Regions from separate parts of the Variovorax sp. GW458-11-26-14-LB1 genome, predicted to be linked through region 2. Evidence: riboswitches for the same ligand, from Rfam matches in the RefSeq annotation. Region 2 holds a riboswitch; the other holds the start of a gene.

Region 1 (4,009 bases), on a different contig from region 2:
CTCGCTCAGCTTGACCTTGAAGAACCAGCCGGCGGCCAGCGGGTCGCTGTTGGCCAGCGACGGGTCGGCGCGCAGCGCTTCGTTCACTTCGGTGATCTCGCCCGACACGGGCATGAACACATCGGCGGCGGCCTTCACCGACTCGACCACACCGGCGACCTCGCCCTGCGCGAAGGTCTTGCCCACTTCAGGCAGGTCGACGAACACCACGTCGCCCAGCGCGTCCTGCGCATGCACGGTGATGCCGACGGTGGCGGCGCCGCCTTCGGCTGCCACCCATTCGTGGTCCTTGGTGTATTTGATGCTCATGAAAAAACTCCTCGTGGAAAAAATGGAATCGGGATGCAGAGCCTAGCCGGGTCTGCGGGGTTCAGTGTCGGTCAGCCGCGGTAGTAGCGCGTCGGCACGAAGGGCATGGTCGAGACTTCCATCGGCACCGGCTTGCCGCGCACGATGGCCTGCACGCGCGTGCCGGGCTCGGCGAAGGCGGCGGCCACGTAGCCCATGGCCACGCAGCGGTCGGCGGTGGGGCCGAGCAGGCCGCTGGTGACGGCGCCGATGTCGTGCCCTTCGAGCGACTGCAGCAGCGTGCCGTCGCGCACCGGAATGCGTTCGAGTGCCACGAGGCCGACGCGCTTGCGCGTGAGCGTCTTGTGGTCGGTGTGGCCGGCCGCGCCCGAGGCGACGGCGGCCAGCTGGGCCAGCACCTTGGCCGCGCCCGGAAAACCGCCTTCGCGCGCACCGCCGGCGCGGCGCACCTTCTGGATCGCCCAGTTGAGCGAGGCTTCGACCGGGGTGGTGGTGGTGTCGATGTCGTTGCCGTACAGGCACAGGCCGGCTTCGAGCCGCAGCGAGTTGCGCGCGCCCAGGCCGACGGGCTTCACCTCGGGCTGCGCGAGCAGCAGGCGGGCGAGGGCGTCGGCATCCTTGGCGGCCACCGAGATCTCGAAGCCGTCTTCGCCGGTGTAGCCGCTGCGGGTGACGAAGGCCGCGATGCCGCCGATCTGCACCGCGCCGCCGGTCATGAACACGAAGCGCTCGATGCCGGGCGACAGGCGCGCCAGCGTGGCCGCGGCCTGCGGGCCTTGCAGTGCGAGCAGGGCGTGGTCGGGCAGGGGCTGCACCTGGCAGCGCGCGCCGATCCTGGCCTGGATGTGGGCGATGTCGGCCACCTTGCAGGCGCCGTTCACGATCACGAAGAGCGAGCCATTGCCTTCGTTGAAGAACATCAGGTCGTCGAGGATGCCGCCCTCGTCGTTCAGCAGCAGGCCGTAGCGCTGCTTGCCGGCGGGCAGATCGACCACGTCGACGGGCATCAGGGTTTCGAACGCGGCGGCGGCATCGGGGCCGACCAGGCGCAGCTGGCCCATGTGCGAGATGTCGAACAGGCCGGCCGCATCGCGCGTGTGCTTGTGCTCGGCCATGAGGCCGGCGGGGTACTGCACGGGCATGGAATAGCCGGCGAAGGGCACCATGCGGGCGCCGAGCTCCACGTGCAGGTCGTACAGCGGGGTCTTGAGAAGTTGGGCGTCAGAAGCGGAGGAAGCGGCCACGGGGCACTCCAAAGGGGCAGTCGAAATCCATGGCTGCAACGCCACGGGCCACCCCTGCTGTCCGCTTTACCTGAGAGATTCGCCCCACGATCGGGGTTTGCTCCTTCGGTGGGCCGCGTGCAATGCCACGGCCTCTCTCCAGCAAGGAAACGCCGGTGGTTGCCGGCGTCTTGTCAGTCCTTTTGCCTGAGCGTTCGGGGAACCCCTGCGCCTTCGGCGGCCCCGTCGCGCGGGGCTCTCTCCTGACCCGGCGAGTGTAGTGGATCGCGGGGCCGGGGCTGGCGGCTCAGTGCACGGTTTCGGCCGGCGGCAGCAGCTTGTCGATGCGCTCGCGCAGCGAGTCGGCGCGCTCGGGGCCGGCGGCTTTCTCGATCTCGGAGAGCATCAGCGCGGCGATGGTCAGCATGGCCTCGCGGTCGCGGGCCTCGCGCAGGGCGTCGCGCATCTGGTTGGCGAAGCGCGGGTCGCGGCGCACGAACATGCGCTCGCAGATGTCGAACAGGAACATGCGCGTGGTGGCCAGCGAGCGCTTGCCGTCGAAGCTGTCGGCCGAGGTGGCGACCTGGATCGGCTCGGCGGCGGGGACGGGCGTGGGGGCCGGTGCGGGCGGTGGCGCGACCGGGCGCGCGACCTGCAGGTAGCCGCGCTGCATCAGCCCCTGGATCGCCTGCTCGGCCTCGACGCGGCTGGGGAACAGCGGGCTGAAGTCGGTCAGCGAGCGCCGGCCGTCGGCCATGAGCAGCAGGGCGCGCTCACGCTGGCTGAGCGTGCGCTGCCCGGCCTGGAGTTCGTCGCGTGCCTTCTCGGTCTTGGTGGGGAACATGGCGGCCACAGCTTTCGGAGGTCGAAGGCTGCAGCATCGTTGCAAGTGGTGACATCTTCGTGAACCATTTGCCTTACAGGGACAAGGCGGGGCGCGTCAGTTGCCCGCGCTCTCCTTGCGGATCAGCCAGCGCGGGCCCACGCGCTGCAGCTCGAGGGTCTTGCGGTCGGTCTCGGTGAGCGCGTCGGCGCTGTAAATCTGCCGGAACTGCGCGCTGGCCGAGGTGCCCTGGACGCTGATCACCAGCCCCTCGATGCCCACGCTGATGCGCGACTTGCCTGTGATGCGGGCGCGCCGGTCGGCCTCCCAGCGCTCGCGGGTCTGGCCGCGCGCGGGGGTGAAGTCGGCCGCGTAGGCGGCGAGGTAGCGCTCCACGTCGCGCGCGGACCAGGCGGCGGCCCAGGCGCGCACGGCGCTTTCCACTTCGGCGAGGTGGGTGACGGGGTTGGTGGGATGGGCGGGGGCGGCTGCTGGCGCAACGGCTGCAACGGGCGCGGCGGCCGGCGTGGCCGCGATACCGGCGGTGGCCAGCAAGCCGGCAGCGACAAGGCTGCAGCCCTGGGCGACGATTCGGTGCATGGCGTCCTTCTCTTTCCTTCTTCTTGTCTGTCAGGCTCGACGTCGAAGCTTGCGTCGATTCTGGCAGTGAAAGAGGAGGCGTGCGGCGTTGAATCGCCCACGGATTTCGGTGGTTCGTGGATCAGGGCGTGTGCACAGGACACCGGGTACTTCCCTCCGCGAATGTCCCCCGCCTCCGGCTCCTCCTTGATTTCGCTGCGGGAAGCACCCGGTGCCCTGTGCACCGGGTGCGCGGGGCAGGGCTCAGGCCGCCGCAGCCTCACCCGCCATCACCTGCACCGTGCGATTGCTCAGCCGCAAGGCCAGCACGGTCGCGACGCACAGCACGCACAACACCACCGTGAGCGTCACGCCGAGTCCGCGCGCATCCGACAACAGGCCGAACAGCGGCGACACCAGCCCGCCGACCGAGAGCGCGAGGCCGAGCGTGATGCCGCTGGCGGTGGCCGGGTTGCGCGGCAGGTAGTCCTGCGCGAGCGTCACCTGCGCGGCGAAGGGCAGGAACATGCTCATGCCGAGCCACGCGGTGCAGACAAGCGCCGCGCCGGGCGTGGAGGCGAGCACGAGGCCTGCCATGGCCGGCAGCGCGAGCAGGTAGCCGCAGCGGATCGTGCCCATGCGCCCGATGCGGTCGCCGAGCCAGCCGCCGGCCAGCGTGCCCACGGCCCCTGCGGCGGTGAAGGCGGTGAGCGCCGCGGCGCCCTGGAAGGTGCTGCCGTGCAGGTCGCGCGTGATGCGCAGCGAGAGCATCGACAGCACCGTGACGTACGGGATCGACCAGCCCACGATGGTCGCCACCAGCAGGCTGAAGGCGCGCCAGTCGTTGTGCGGCTTCAGCACCTGGGCGCGGGCCTGCGCGGCCCGCGCCGCCGTGGCTGCGTGCTGGGCGGCCGCGCTGCGCCGTGCATTTGCCGCGACCCACACCACGCCCATCGCCACCGCGGGAATGCCCAGCAGATAGCTGCGCGACAGGCTGCCGCCGCCGACCACCGTGGCCGCCAGCACCGGCGCGAACGAGGCGCCGATGGTGCCGCCCACCGAGAACACGCTCATC
Region 2 (4,009 bases):
TTGGCCAGCCGCAGCATGGTCTTGGCGAAGTTGCCGCCGCGTGCGGCGTACACCCAGCTGGTGCGAAAGATCAGGTGCTTCGCGCAATGCCGTGCCACCAGCTGCTCGCCTTCGAGCTTGGTCTGGCCGTACACGCTGAGCGGGCCGGTCGCGTCGTCTTCCTTCCAGGGCTTGGTGCCGCTGCCGTCGAAGACGTAGTCGGTGGAGTAATGCACCATCAGCGCGCCGATCTGCTGCGCCGCCTCGGCCACCACGCCGGGCGAGGTGGCGTTGAGCTTGCGCGCGAAGTCGGGCTCGCTCTCGGCCTTGTCGACGGCAGTGTGCGCGGCGGCATTGACGATGACGTCGGGGCGCACCGCCAGCACCGTGGCAGCCAGCTGCTCGGGGCGGCTGAAGTCGGCGTGGAAGTCGGTGCTGTCGAAGTCCAGTGCGACCACTTCGCCGAGCGGCGCGAGGCTGCGCTGCAGCTCCCAGCCGACCTGTCCACCTTTGCCGAGCAGCAGCAACTTCATGCGGAAGCCTTTGCAGGCGCAGCGTCGTATTGCTTCTCGACCCATTCGCGGTACGCGCCGCTTTGCACGTTGCGCACCCACTCGCCGTTGGCGAGGTACCACTCGACGGTCTTGCGGATGCCGGTATCGAAGGTCTCGGCGGGCTTCCAGCCAAGCTCGGCCTCGAGCTTACGTGCATCGATGGCGTAGCGGCGGTCGTGGCCCGGGCGGTCCGTGACGTAGGTGATCTGTTCCTTGTACGGCTTGCCGTCGGCGCGCGGGCTCAGTTCGTCGAGCAGCGCGCACACCGTGTTGACGATCTCGATGTTGGGCTTCTCGTTCCAGCCGCCGACGTTGTAGGTCTCGCCGAGGCGGCCGGCTTCGAGCACGCGGCGGATGGCGCTGCAGTGGTCCTTCACGTAGAGCCAATCGCGCACCTGCATGCCGTCGCCGTACACGGGCAGGTTCTTGCCGGCCAGTGCGTTGACGATCATCAGCGGGATCAGCTTCTCGGGGAAGTGGAACGGGCCGTAGTTGTTCGAGCAGTTGGTGGTGACCACCGGCAGGCCGTAGGTGTGGTGCCAGGCGCGCACGAGGTGGTCGCTGGCGGCCTTGCTGGCCGAGTACGGGCTGTTGGGCTCGTACTTGTTCTCTTCGGTGAAGGCCGGGTCGGTCTTGGAGAGCGAGCCGTAGACCTCGTCGGTCGACACGTGCAGGAAGCGGAAGGCCGCCTTCTGGTCGGCCGGCAGGGCGTTCCAGTAGCCGCGCACCGATTCGAGCAGGCGGAAGGTGCCGAGCACGTTGGTCTGCACGAAGTCTTCGGGGCCGTGGATCGAACGATCCACGTGCGATTCCGCGGCAAAGTTCACGACGGCACGGGGTTTGTGCTCGGCCAGCAGGCGATCGAGCAGCGCGCTGTCGCCGATGTCGCCCTGCACGAAGACGTGGTTCGCGTTGCCCTTGAGCGACGCCAGGGTCTCGAGGTTGCCTGCGTAGGTCAGCTTGTCGAGGTTCACGACGGGCTCGTTGCCCTGCGCGATCCAGTCGAGCACGAAATTGGCGCCAATGAAGCCTGCGCCGCCGGTAACCAGGATCATGGAGTCCCCTGCATGTAGAAAAAAGTTTGCTTTACCAAAAATCAACATTCAATTATCCCATCGGTGTGAAGTGCCGATGTACAGGGCTTGGCCGGCTTGCGGGGCCCGCCTACAATCGCCAACAATTGCAGGAGAGCGGGCCTCCACGGAGGCCCTACCGAAGGCGCAAACTCCCATAAACGCTCAGGTCGGCCCGACGAAATTCCAGGCAACGCCCAGGAACTTCGGCAAGGGGTCAGTACTGCACTCATCGATACAGCCGTCTGGAGAGCCGCCACGCCATGTGGCGCACCGAAGGAGCAAACCCGCTGCGGGTGCAGCAGGGTGAATCTCTCAGGTACCGAGGACAGGGGGAGCGGCAACTTGGACATCGGTCGTCCGGTTGCTTGCTATTGGTTCAATAGCACTCCACGCCCGCCGTTCAAGCGCTGCAAACTCAAAGGTACTTGCAATGCGTGTGATCGTTCTTGGCGCCGGCCTGCTCGGCGTGACTTCGGCCTACTACCTCCAGCAACTCGGCCACGAGGTGACCGTGATCGACCGGCAGGCCACCCCGGCCGCCGAAACCAGCTTCGCCAACGGCGGCCAGATCTCGGTCAGCCATGCCGAACCCTGGGCCAATCCGAGCGCGCCGCTGAAGGTGCTGCAATGGCTCGGCAAGGAAGATGCGCCGCTGCTCTTTCGCATCCGCGCCGACATGCGCCAGTGGCTCTGGGGCCTGCAGTTCCTGCGCGAATGCACCCCCGCGCGCACCCGCCACAACATCGAACAGATCGTGCGTCTCGGTACATACAGCCGGGAAATGTTGCAGCAATTGCGTCGAGACACCGGCCTGAACTATGACCAGCGCACGCAAGGCATCCTGCACTTCTACACGACGCAAAAAGAATTCGACGGCGCCCTCGCGCCCGCCGAGCAGATGCGTGCCCTGGGCTGCGAGCGGCTGGTCATCTCCGCCGACGAGGCCATCAAGATCGAACCCGCCCTCGCCCACATCCGCCCGCAACTCGCCGGCGCCACCTACACCGCCGAAGACGAGTCGGGCGACGCCAACCGCTTCGCGCGCGAGCTCGTGAAGCTGGCCGAGGCGGCCGGCGTGAAGTTCCTCATGAGCCACACGGTGACCGCGCTGCGCGAAGCCGGCGGCAGCATCGACCACGTCGAGGCGACCGACAACGAAGGCCGTTTCCAGCGCATCCGCGGCGATGCCTTCGTGCTCGCGATGGGTTCGCTGAGTCCGTTGTACGCCGCGCCGCTGGGCATCCGCCTGCCGATCTACCCCGCCAAGGGCTACTCGGTGACGCTGCCCGTGAAGGACGCGTCGAAGGCGCACCAGGTCTCGCTCACGGACGACGAATACAAGCTGGTGTTCTCGCGCTACACCTCCGAGTCGGGCGACCGCCTGCGCATCGCCGGCACGGCCGAGCTCAACGGCTACGACCGCGACCTGAACCGCGTGCGCTGCGAAGCCATCGTGCGGCGCGTCGAAGAACTCTTCCCCGGCGCCGGCGACACCGAGCGCGCGCAGTTCTGGACTGGCCTGCGCCCGGCCACGCCGAGCAACGTGCCGCTGATCGGCAAGACCAAGCTGCCGAACCTGTTCCTCAACACCGGCCACGGCACGCTCGGCTGGACGCACGCCTGCGGCTCGGGCAAGTCGATCGCGCGCATCGTGAGCGGGCTGGCGCCCGAGGTCGACTTCGCGTTCGCCGGCATGCCGGCGCCCGCGCCACGCGCCGTGCAGCCCGCACTGGGCTGACACGACACGCGCCCTCGGGTCACGCCTTGAACGTGACCCAGGGCTTGAGCCGCACGGCGCAGCGGATGAGCCCCGCGCTTTCCTGCGCCTCGATCACCGCGCCGATCGGCTTGTAGGCCTGCGGCGCCTCCTCGATGCGGCGCTCCTCGCGCAAAGTCACGCACTGCCAGCTGGCATCGGCGTCGTCGGGTGCGGGCCGCATCGCGCGCACTTCCTGCCGACGCATGCGCCGGCCGGCACCATGGCTGCACGACCACAGCCAGTCTTCATGCCCCAGCCCGGTCGCGAGGTACGAGTGATCGCCCATCGACCCGGGAATCAGCGCCAGGTCGCCCGCGTGCGCCGGCGTCGCGCCCTTGCGGTGGATGTTCATGCCGTGCTCGCGCAGCACCACGTTGTGCGGCACGTCGACCACCAGCGTCGACGCCGTGGCGCCCAGCAGTTCGGCGAAGTCCTTGCGCACCAGCTCGGCCAGCACGACGCGGTTGGCCCACGCATAGCGCGCGGCCACGCCCATGGCTTCGAGGTACTCCTGCGCCAGCGGCCCGGCCAGGCCGTACAGCCCGCTCTTCGGGTGGCGCAGGCCCTGTGGCCACTCGGCCCGCGCGCGGTCCATCCAGCGGCCGCCGACATGGAACCCGATGTCGCGCGAGCCGCTGTGG

What was found. Region 2 has a riboswitch for glycine ahead of AC07YS_RS12950 (D-amino acid dehydrogenase). Riboswitches for the same ligand answer to the same signal wherever they lie in the genome.
Region 1: another riboswitch for glycine. It lies ahead of gcvT (glycine cleavage system aminomethyltransferase GcvT); the one in region 2 lies ahead of AC07YS_RS12950 (D-amino acid dehydrogenase).

Annotation. Positions count from the first base shown of each region.
Region 1 is NZ_JBWKYW010000045.1:24,891-28,899, reverse strand. It holds gene gcvH (glycine cleavage system protein GcvH) at 1-309, opposite strand, end outside; gene gcvT (glycine cleavage system aminomethyltransferase GcvT) at 381-1,553, opposite strand; glycine riboswitch at 1,601-1,705, opposite strand; glycine riboswitch at 1,718-1,808, opposite strand; gene AC07YS_RS24420 (hypothetical protein) at 1,840-2,376, opposite strand; gene AC07YS_RS24415 (L,D-transpeptidase Cds6 family protein) at 2,473-2,955, opposite strand; gene AC07YS_RS24410 (MFS transporter) at 3,199-4,009, opposite strand, start outside.
Region 2 is NZ_JBWKYW010000016.1:2,746-6,754, reverse strand. It holds gene rfbD (dTDP-4-dehydrorhamnose reductase) at 1-512, opposite strand, end outside; gene rfbB (dTDP-glucose 4,6-dehydratase) at 509-1,588, opposite strand; glycine riboswitch at 1,707-1,797, shown strand; glycine riboswitch at 1,842-1,948, shown strand; gene AC07YS_RS12950 (D-amino acid dehydrogenase) at 2,040-3,347, shown strand; gene AC07YS_RS12945 (RtcB family protein) at 3,367-4,009, opposite strand, start outside.